One region of the Mammaliicoccus vitulinus genome, then DNA from elsewhere that is predicted to be linked to it. Evidence: a T-box and tRNA genes for the amino acid it is inferred to sense, from the RefSeq annotation. Region 1 holds a T-box; the other holds one or more tRNA genes.
The links. A T-box is a leader RNA that pairs with one kind of tRNA and senses whether it is charged. The one in region 1 lies ahead of alaS (alanine--tRNA ligase), so its partner is inferred to be a tRNA-Ala.
Positions count from the first base shown of each region.

Region 2: it has a tRNA-Ala gene. The T-box ahead of alaS (alanine--tRNA ligase) is inferred to sense a tRNA for this amino acid. The anticodon was not compared.

Region 1 is NZ_CP118974.1:1,150,971-1,156,776, forward strand. Features, by position in the region: gene mnmA (tRNA 2-thiouridine(34) synthase MnmA) at 1-408, shown strand, start outside; gene PYW35_RS05795 (tetratricopeptide repeat protein) at 493-1,161, shown strand; gene recD2 (SF1B family DNA helicase RecD2) at 1,164-3,542, shown strand; T-box leader at 3,583-3,749, shown strand; gene alaS (alanine--tRNA ligase) at 3,793-5,806, shown strand, end outside.
Region 2 is NZ_CP118974.1:2,501,365-2,507,170, reverse strand. Features, by position in the region: gene lysS (lysine--tRNA ligase) at 79-1,566, shown strand; rRNA gene rrf (5S ribosomal RNA) at 1,857-1,971, shown strand; tRNA gene PYW35_RS12570 (tRNA-Val) at 1,986-2,061, shown strand; tRNA gene PYW35_RS12565 (tRNA-Thr) at 2,067-2,142, shown strand; tRNA gene PYW35_RS12560 (tRNA-Lys) at 2,150-2,225, shown strand; tRNA gene PYW35_RS12555 (tRNA-Gly) at 2,258-2,332, shown strand; tRNA gene PYW35_RS12550 (tRNA-Leu) at 2,349-2,437, shown strand; tRNA gene PYW35_RS12545 (tRNA-Arg) at 2,446-2,522, shown strand; tRNA gene PYW35_RS12540 (tRNA-Pro) at 2,546-2,619, shown strand; tRNA gene PYW35_RS12535 (tRNA-Ala) at 2,637-2,712, shown strand; rRNA gene PYW35_RS12530 (16S ribosomal RNA) at 2,849-4,404, shown strand; rRNA gene PYW35_RS12525 (23S ribosomal RNA) at 4,660-5,806, shown strand, end outside.

The DNA of each region.
Region 1 (5,806 bases):
ATGTATTACACGATTGGACAAAGACACGGACTAGGTATTGGCGGAGATGGAGATCCTTGGTTTGTAGTTGGTAAAAACTTAAAAGAAAATATTCTATATGTAGAACAAGGTTTTCATCATGATGCTTTGTATAGTAATTATTTAATCGCATCTGACATATCATTTGTGAATGATATTGATTTTTCACAACCTGTAAAATGTTCTGCTAAATTTAGATATAGACAAAAAGATACAGATGTAACAGTTGAAAAAATTTCTGACAATCAAATTAAAGTTACTTTTGATCAACCAGTTCGTGCTATTACACCTGGTCAAGCCGTTGTGCTTTATGATGGTGAAGTTTGTCTAGGCGGCGCAACAATTGATGAAGTATACAAAACTGAAAAACAATTAGATTATATGGTATAAATCTCTAGAGGTGTTATCTTTTCTGATGCACCTCTATTTATTTTTGTTATAATTAAAAGTAATGATATTTAAAGGAGTTACAACATGCATAGTGAAGAACAAATAGTTGAACTAATACAAGATAAAAAATTCGATCAAGCACTTTCATATTTATTTGAAAATATTGAAGCAGATCCGAACGAAGTTACGAATTATATTAATGCTGGTACAATTTTATCAGAGGCAAATGACATTGAAAGAGCAGAAAAGTTCTTCCAAAAAGCGATTACGGTTAACGAGAGTCATGGTGGCGCTTATTACAGTCTTGCAAATTTATATTACAATCAGCAACGTTTTGAAGAAGCGGTTAAATTATATCAACACGCATTGAAAAGAGGGCTTAATGACGCAGATACAAACTTTATGCTAGGTATGAGCTTTAATGAATTAGGTGCGCATACAGAAGCATTACCATATGTTATGAGAGCGTCTGAACTTAATAACGAAGATGTAGAAATCGGTTTTCAATACGGTTTAACATTGTGTCAACTTGAAATGTTTGAAGAAGCGGTTAAACAGTTGGAAATTGTCTTAGCAAAAGATCCTAAACATGTTGATGCTTTATATAACTTAGGTTTAGCAAAATATATGAAAAATGAAGACCCGCACGAAGCGCTTACTTATTTTAGAAAAGCAGTAGACATACAACCAGATCATTTATTAAGTGGGCATGCGATAAAAATGTTTGAACAATTAGCTGAAGAGGAGGACTAACATTGGAAAACTTATCTTTATTTGATCTTTCACATGTAAAAGGTGAAGTTATTAGAATCTTATTTCAAAATAGTGATAACTATTATACCGTTATAAAAGTTGATGTGATGGACTCAAATGAAGATTTCGATCAAGAAGTCACAATTGTTGGTTATCTTCCTCAAATAGTAGAAGGCGAAACATATCTTTTTAAAGGTAAAGTAATTAATCATCCAAAGTATGGTAAGCAATTACAAGCTGAAACATTCGAAAAAGAATTGCCACAAACTAAACAAGGCGTTATTCATTATTTATCTAGTGATTTATTTAAAGGTATAGGAAAGAAAACTGCAGAAACAATTGTTGATAAATTAGGTGAAGACGCACTTAAAAAAATAATTGAAGAGCCAGAAGTATTGAAAGAAATACCTAAATTAAACAAACAAAAACGAGATACGATTGCAGCAGCTATACGTGAGAATCAAGCTATAGAACGCATCATGATTAAACTGAATGAACTTGGTTTTGGACCGAAACTTGCTATGTCTATATATCAAGTTTATAAGGAAGAAACGCTTAATATTATTAAACAAACACCCTATCGATTAGTTATGGATATTAACGGTATTGGCTTCCAAAGAGCCGACCAAATTGCCGAACAAGTAGGTATTTCAAAGGACCATCATGATCGACTTGTCGCTGGAATCAGCTATTTCTTAGATCAACAATCTTTACAAAATGGTCATACATTTTTGCCTGTTGATATATTAATTAATGGTGCATATGAATTGTTAAATCATAACCAACCAGAAGTCGTGAATAAAGATCAGCTGAACAGTGTTATTTTAGAGATGAGTGAAGAAAACAAATTAATAATTGAAGATAATAATTGTTTTTTACCTTCTCTATATTATTCTGAAGCTAAAAGCGTTCAAATTATCCATCGTCTTTATCAACATCAAGAAGAACTTAAAGATATAGAAAAAAGTGATTTGCAGTTACACATTGGTGAAATTGAAGATATGAATGACGTGTCATATGCAGATGGTCAAAAGTTAGCATTAGAAACAGCGATAAACAACAAGATGATGCTACTAACAGGTGGACCTGGTACTGGTAAGACGACAGTTATAAGAGGGATTTGTGAATTGTATTCTGAAATTCATGGTGTCAGTTTAAATTATGATGATTACCAAGAAGGTACTGACTTTCCTATCGTATTAGCAGCACCTACAGGACGTGCAGCGAAACGACTGAGTGAATCAACAGGTTTAGAAGCTATGACCATTCATAGGCTAATAGGTTGGAGTAAAGATACACAACCGGACGATGTGCTTGATAATGATATACATGCACATTTAATTATTTTAGATGAAATGTCCATGGTAGATACTTGGTTAATGTACCAGTTTCTACGTGCTGTGCCAGATCATGCTCAAATAATCTTTGTAGGAGACGAAGATCAGTTACCTTCAGTTGGACCAGGACAGATTTTCAAAGATTTGATTGAATCTAAAGTGATACCTAGAGTTAATTTAAAAGAAGTTTATAGACAGCAAGAAGGTTCTTCAATTATTGATTTAGCGCACAAAATAAAAAATGGTTTACCAGTATCTATTAATGAAAAACATCATGATCGATCCTTTATTCCGTGTAGTAGTAATCAAATTGCAACAGTAGTTGAAAAAGTTGTCCAAGGTGCAGTAAATAAAGGTTATAACATGCAAGATATACAAGTGTTAGCCCCAATTTATCGCGGCCCTGCAGGTATTAATAAACTGAATGAGTTATTACAAGATATTTTGAACCCGAAAGATGAAACAACTCGCTATCTTGAATATGGAGATATCGAATATAGAGAAAATGATAAAGTGTTACAGCTCATAAATCGACCAGACGATAATGTATTTAATGGTGATATTGGCGTTGTAACAGGCGTTTATAAAGCAGAAGAAAATGCGTTAGGTAAAGATGTAGTCATTGTAGACTATGAAGGAAATGATATTACTTATACGAAACAAGATTTATCAGAAATAACACATGCTTATTGTTGTTCCATACACAAATCGCAAGGTTCTGAGTTTCCAATTGTAATCATGCCTATAGTTAGACAATACTTTAGAATGTTACAGAAGAACATTTTGTATACAGGACTAACCCGAGCTAAACAATCATTGGTCATTTGCGGAGAAGAGAATGCTTTTAATCAAGGTATACAAACGTTAGGGCATGGACGAATGACGTCATTTGATACTAAATTAAAAACATATTTTCAAACGGATACTGAAAATACAAACGAACCTAGTGAAATGAAAAACTTAATTTTAACAGAAGATAATATGTATGAAATTGACCCGATGATTAACATGAAAGATAAAACACCTTATGATTTTATGAAATAATTGACATCTAAAAATCCAGTGCTTATAATCTAATAGAATGCTAATAAAGAAGCCGAGTAAATAATATATTGTTTAAAGAGACATGTTGGTTGGTGTGAAACATGACAATATATATTGAACGCTACTTCTTATATTTAAATTGAATAAACTTAAAGTGATGACATTTTGTCATAACTAGGGTGGTACCGCGATACGTTCGTCCCTTTTTTGAGGGAGGGGCGTTTTTTATTTTATTTGAGGAGTGAAAGCGATGAAAAATTTAAAAGCAAGTGAAATTAGACAGATGTATATTGACTTTTTTGTTGAAAAAGGACATATGGTAGAACCATCAGCACCATTAGTACCAATTGATGACGATACATTACTATGGATTAACTCAGGAGTTGCGACTTTAAAAAAATATTTTGATGGTAGAGAAATACCTAAAAATCCAAAAATAGTGAATGCACAAAAAGCGATTAGAACAAACGATATTGAAAATGTAGGGTTTACAGCAAGACATCATACTTTCTTTGAAATGTTAGGTAACTTTTCAATCGGTAACTACTTCAAACGTGAAGCGATTGAATATGCTTGGGAATTTTTAACGAGCAATAAATGGATGGCAATGGATCCTGAAAAATTATATGTAACAATTCATCCTGAAGACACTGAAGCATATGATTTATGGCATGAAGTGATCGGTTTAGAAGAAAGTAGAATTATTAGAATCGAAGGTAATTTCTGGGACATTGGTGAAGGCCCATCTGGACCAAATACAGAGATTTTCTATGATAGAGGCGAAACATACGGACAAGAAGATCCAGCCGAAGAAATGTATCCAGGCGGTGAGAATGAACGTTATCTCGAAGTTTGGAACTTAGTATTCAGCGAATTTAATCATAATGCAGATCACACTTATACACCATTACCAAATCAAAATATTGATACAGGCATGGGCTTAGAACGTATGACGTCAATCGCACAAGATGTACCGACTAACTATGATACAGATTTATTTATTCCAATCATTCAACAAGTTGAAGAGGTTAGTGGATTGAAATATTTACAATCTAAAGAACAAGGTATCGCATTTAAAGTAATAGCTGACCATATTAGAACAATATGTTTTGCTATAGGAGACGGTGCATTACCAGCAAATGAAGGTAGAGGCTATGTTTTAAGAAGATTGCTTAGAAGAGCAGTTCGTTTTAGCCAAACTTTAAATATTAACGAACCATTTTTATACAAACTCGTTGATGTTGTTGCAGAAATAATGGAACCATATTATTCAAATGTTAAAGCACAAAGTGATTTTATTAAAAAAGTTGTTAAGTCTGAAGAAGATCGTTTCCATGAAACATTAGAAGAAGGTTTAGCAATTCTTAATACAATGATGGATAGAGCTAAACAAAAAGATCATGTATTATCTGGCTCAGATGCATTCAAACTATATGACACATATGGTTTTCCAATTGAACTGACTGAAGAAATTACTGCACAAGAAGGTATTACAATTGATAGTGATGGATTTGCAAATGAAATGCGTCAACAACGTGATAGAGCGAGAGCAGCACGTCAAAAAACGCAATCTATGCAAGTGCAAAATGAAGTCTTAGGTAAAATAACGACACCTAGTAAGTTTGTTGGATATGAACATATTGAAATACAATCTGAAATCACGGATATTATTTTAAATGGACAATTAGTTGAAGAAGCAGAAAGCGGAGAAGACATTCAATTTGTGTTAAGAGAAACGCCGTTCTATGCAGTATCTGGTGGTCAAATTGCAGATAAAGGTATTATTAGACATGATCAATTTGAAATTGAAGTAACTGAAGTTATTAAAGCGCCAAATGGTCAAAACCTACATGCTGGTCATATTACGTTTGGACAAGTTCATGTTGGAGAGACAGTTGAAGCAATCGTTAATAAAGCTGATCGCAAATCAATCGTTAAAAACCATTCAGCTACACATTTATTACATGCAGCTTTAAAAGAAGTACTAGGCTCACATGTAAACCAAGCAGGTTCTTTAGTTGAAAATGAAAGATTACGTTTTGACTTTTCACACTTTGGACAAGTAACAAATGAAGAACTTGAAACAATTGAACAAATTGTAAATGAAAAAATATGGCAAAACATCCCAGTGTCCATTCAAGAAATGCCGATTGAACAAGCGAAAGAAAAAGGTGCAATGGCGCTATTCGGCGAAAAATATGGCGATGTTGTAAGAGTTGTTGAAATGTCATCATACTCTATCGAGCTATGTGGTGGTATACATG
Region 2 (5,806 bases), 1.3 Mb from region 1:
CGGTATCCTTGAACAGTTTGTTGAAGAAATAGCAGAAAAAGAAGAAGTTATTGCAATTTAATTAAGGAGTGGAATATCATGTCAGAAGAAATGAATGACCAAATGTTGGTTCGTAGACAAAAATTACAAGAATTAAGAGATTTAGGAATTGATCCATTCGGTGAAAAATTTGTAAGAAGCGGAGATTCTGAAACTTTGCACGAAGAATGGGATCAATTTAGTAAAGAAGAACTTCATGATAAAGAAGACGAATCAGCTGTTGCTATAGCAGGTCGTTTAATGACTAAAAGAGGTAAAGGTAAAGCCGGATTTGCTCATGTGAAAGATATTACTGGCCAAATTCAAATTTATGTTCGTAAAGACCAAGTTGGAGACGAGCAATTTGAAATATGGAATCATGCAGATTTAGGTGATATTGTCGGCGTTAAAGGTGTAATGTTTAAAACGAACACTGGGGAATTATCTGTTAAAGCTAAAGAATTTACAGTTTTAACTAAGTCTCTACGCCCTTTACCAGATAAATATCATGGTTTACAAGATATAGAGCAACGTTATCGTCAACGTTATTTAGATTTAATTACAAGTGAAGAATCAACTAAAACATTCATTACAAGAAGTCAAATCATTCAAGAAATGAGAAACTACCTAAACACTAAAGGATTCTTAGAAGTAGAAACGCCAATGATGCACCAAATCGCAGGTGGCGCTTCAGCACGTCCTTTCGTAACACATCACAACGCGCTTGATGCGACTTTATACATGAGAATCGCTATTGAATTGCACTTAAAACGATTAATCGTTGGTGGTTTAGAAAAAGTATATGAAATCGGAAGAGTATTCCGTAATGAAGGTGTATCAACAAGACACAACCCTGAATTTACAATGATTGAGTTATATGAAGCATATGCAGATTATAACGATATTATGGATTTAACAGAGTCAATGGTAGCTTCTATTGCTGAAAAAGTATTAGGCTCAACTACTGTTCAATACGGAGAAGAATCAATTGATTTAGCACCGAAATGGAAAAGATGGCACATGGTTGACGCAGTAAAAGAACATACTGGTGTCGATTTCTATGAAGTTAAAACGGATGAAGAAGCGCACGCTTTAGCAAAAGAACATAATATAGAAGTAGAAGGTCGTATGACGTATGGTCATATCTTAAATGAATTCTTTGAACAAAGAGTAGAAGAGAAACTTATTCAGCCTACATTTATTTATGGACATCCAATTGAGATATCACCATTAGCTAAGAAAAATCCTGAAGATCCAAGATTTACTGATCGTTTTGAGTTATTTATTGTAGGTAGAGAACATGCTAATGCATTTACTGAATTAAATGATCCGATAGATCAACGTGAAAGATTTGAAGCTCAAATGAAAGAAAAAGATCAAGGTAATGACGAAGCACATGAAATGGATGATGATTTCATTGAAGCTTTAGAATATGGTATGCCTCCAACTGGTGGATTAGGTATAGGTATTGATCGTTTAGTTATGTTATTAACAAATTCTGCATCTATAAGAGATGTTTTATTATTCCCATACATGAGACAAAAATAATAATTTACAAAAAATATGTGATCAACTACTTGTTGATTGCATATTTTTTTAATGTAAACATTATTAAAAACGTTGATATGAAGGGATTTGTAAAAATAATGATAAAAATTTTCGTTAAAGTGTTGACGAAAACTTAAAAATTAGGTACTATATATAGGTCGCTGAAAGCAGGACGCATTATCAATTCGAGATATTTGTAAAGAAAGTTAATAAGGTGTAAAATTGACTATTGAAAAGCCTTGATAAGTTCTTTATAATAAATAAGGTAAGACAAAAACGAAACAACATTGTCTGGTGGCGATAGCAAAGAGGTCACACCTGTTCCCATGCCGAACACAGAAGTTAAGCTCTTTAGCGCCGATGGTAGTTGGGCTTACGTTCCGCGAGAGTAGGACGCTGCCGGGCAATATTGTTAAAATGGAGAATTAGCTCAGCTGGGAGAGCATCTGCCTTACAAGCAGAGGGTCGGCGGTTCGAACCCGTCATTCTCCACCATTTTTGCCGGCCTAGCTCAACTGGTAGAGCAACTGACTTGTAATCAGTAGGTTGGGGGTTCAAGTCCTCTGGCCGGCACCATTTTTCAGAGCCATTAGCTCAGTTGGTAGAGCATCTGACTTTTAATCAGAGGGTCAGAGGTTCGAATCCTCTATGGCTCACCATTATTTAATATAATAATAAAAATAATAATTTAGCGGAAGTAGTTCAGCGGTAGAATACGACCTTGCCAAGGTCGGGGTCGCGGGTTCGAATCCCGTCTTCCGCTCCATTTTTATTTTTTTCTTGCCGGGGTGGCGGAACTGGCAGACGCACAGGACTTAAAATCCTGCGGTAAGTGATTACCGTACCGGTTCGATTCCGGTCCTCGGCACCATTTTTTTAGCGCCCGTAGCTCAATTGGATAGAGCGTTTGACTACGGATCAAGAGGCTAGGGGTTCGACTCCTCTCGGGCGCGCCATTTTTAAAATGAATTTAAAATAACGGGAAGTAGCTCAGCTTGGTAGAGCACTTGGTTTGGGACCAAGGGGTCGCAGGTTCGAATCCTGTCTTCCCGACTTCTATTAATACTTATGGGGGCTTAGCTCAGATGGGAGAGCGCCTGCTTTGCACGCAGGAGGTCAGCGGTTCGATCCCGCTAGTCTCCACCATTTAAAAAAATAGATTATGAACATTGAAAACTGAATGACAATATGTCAACGTTTAATTCCGATAAATGAGTACTGAAAGTACTTCAAAGAGTGATTGGCTTAACCAATCAAAGATGAGCTAATCAAGCTTACTTCTATTATGGAGAGTTTGATCCTGGCTCAGGATGAACGCTGGCGGCGTGCCTAATACATGCAAGTCGAGCGAACAGATGAGAAGCTTGCTTCTCTGATGTTAGCGGCGGACGGGTGAGTAACACGTGGGTAACCTACCTATAAGACTGGGATAACTCCGGGAAACCGGGGCTAATACCTGATAATATTTTGAACCGCATGGTTCAATAGTGAAAGACGGCTTCGGCTGTCACTTATAGATGGACCCGCGCCGTATTAGCTAGTTGGTAAGGTAATGGCTTACCAAGGCAACGATACGTAGCCGACCTGAGAGGGTGATCGGCCACACTGGAACTGAGACACGGTCCAGACTCCTACGGGAGGCAGCAGTAGGGAATCTTCCGCAATGGGCGAAAGCCTGACGGAGCAACGCCGCGTGAGTGATGAAGGTCTTAGGATCGTAAAACTCTGTTGTTAGGGAAGAACAAATTTGTTAGTAACTGAACAAGTCTTGACGGTACCTAACCAGAAAGCCACGGCTAACTACGTGCCAGCAGCCGCGGTAATACGTAGGTGGCAAGCGTTATCCGGAATTATTGGGCGTAAAGCGCGCGTAGGCGGTTTCTTAAGTCTGATGTGAAAGTCCACGGCTCAACCGTGGAAGGTCATTGGAAACTGGGGGACTTGAGTGCAGAAGAGGAGAGTGGAATTCCATGTGTAGCGGTGAAATGCGCAGAGATATGGAGGAACACCAGTGGCGAAGGCGGCTCTCTGGTCTGTAACTGACGCTGATGTGCGAAAGCGTGGGGATCAAACAGGATTAGATACCCTGGTAGTCCACGCCGTAAACGATGAGTGCTAAGTGTTAGGGGGTTTCCGCCCCTTAGTGCTGCAGCTAACGCATTAAGCACTCCGCCTGGGGAGTACGACCGCAAGGTTGAAACTCAAAGGAATTGACGGGGACCCGCACAAGCGGTGGAGCATGTGGTTTAATTCGAAGCAACGCGAAGAACCTTACCAAATCTTGACATCCTTTGATCGCTCTAGAGATAGAGTTTTCCCCTTCGGGGGACAAAGTGACAGGTGGTGCATGGTTGTCGTCAGCTCGTGTCGTGAGATGTTGGGTTAAGTCCCGCAACGAGCGCAACCCTTAAGCTTAGTTGCCATCATTAAGTTGGGCACTCTAGGTTGACTGCCGGTGACAAACCGGAGGAAGGTGGGGATGACGTCAAATCATCATGCCCCTTATGATTTGGGCTACACACGTGCTACAATGGATAATACAAAGGGCAGCGAAACCGCGAGGTCAAGCAAATCCCATAAAATTATTCTCAGTTCGGATTGTAGTCTGCAACTCGACTACATGAAGCTGGAATCGCTAGTAATCGTAGATCAGCATGCTACGGTGAATACGTTCCCGGGTCTTGTACACACCGCCCGTCACACCACGAGAGTTTGTAACACCCGAAGCCGGTGGAGTAACCTTTTATTAGGAGCTAGCCGTCGAAGGTGGGACAGATGATTGGGGTGAAGTCGTAACAAGGTAGCCGTATCGGAAGGTGCGGCTGGATCACCTCCTTTCTAAGGATATTACGGAATGACCTTTAGGTCATGGAATTAACGTGGACATATTGTATTCAGTTTTGAATGTTTATTTAACATTCATCATTGCACATTGAAAACTAGATAAGTAAGCAAATAGATTTTACCAAGCAAAAAACCGAGTGAATTTCTAACGAAATTCAACAAGCTTAATAATCGCGCGTCGTCTTTTTAGACGACATCACAGATTAATAACAGTTATTTTCTTAAACATTTATGTATAAGGAAATATTAGATTAAGTTATTAAGGGCGCACGGTGGATGCCTTGGCACTAGAAGCCGAAGAAGGACGTTACTAACGACGATATGCTTTGGGGAGCTGTAAGTACGCTTTGATCCAGAGATTTCCGAATGGGGAAACCCAGCATGAGTTATGTCATGTTATCCACATATGAATACATAGTATGTGAGAAGGCACACCCGGAGAACTGAAACATCTTAGTACCCGGAGGAAGAGAAAGAAAACTCGATTCCCTGAGTAGCGGCGAGCGAAACGGGAATAGCCCAAACCAACAGGCTTGCCTGTTGGGGTTGTAGGACACTCAACACGGAGTTACAAAGGAAATAATTAGACGAATGGCTTTGGAAAAGCCAACCATAGAAGGTAAAAGTCCTGTAGTCGAAAGTTATTTCTCTCCTGAGTGGATCCTGAGTACGGCGGAACACGTGAAATTCCGTCGGAATCTGGGAGGACCATCTCCCAAGGCTAAATACTCTCTAGTGACCGATAGTGAACCAGTACCGTGAGGGAAAGGTGAAAAGCACCCCGGAAGGGGAGTGAAATAGAACCTGAAACCGTGTGCTTACAAATAGTCAGAGCCCGTTAATGGGTGATGGCGTGCCTTTTGTAGAATGAACCGGCGAGTTACGATTTGATGCAAGGTTAAGCAGTAAATGTGGAGCCGTAGCGAAAGCGAGTCTGAATAGGGCGAATGAGTATCTGGTCGTAGACCCGAAACCAAGTGATCTACCCATGTCCAGGTTGAAGTTCAGGTAACACTGAATGGAGGACCGAACCGACTTACGTTGAAAAGTGAGCGGATGAGGTGTGGGTAGCGGAGAAATTCCAATCGAACTTGGAGATAGCTGGTTCTCTCCGAAATAGCTTTAGGGCTAGCCTCAAGTGGTGATTATTGGAGGTAGAGCACTGTTTGGACGAGGGGCCCCTCTAGGGTTACCGAATTCAGACAAACTCCGAATGCCAAATAATTCAACTTGGGAGTTAGACTATGGGTGATAAGGTCCATAGTCGAAAGGGAAACAGCCCAGACCACCAGCTAAGGTCCCAAAATATATGTTAAGTGGAAAAGGATGTGGCGTTGCCCAGACAACTAGGATGTTGGCTCAGAAGCAGCCATCATTTAAAGAGTGCGTAATAGCT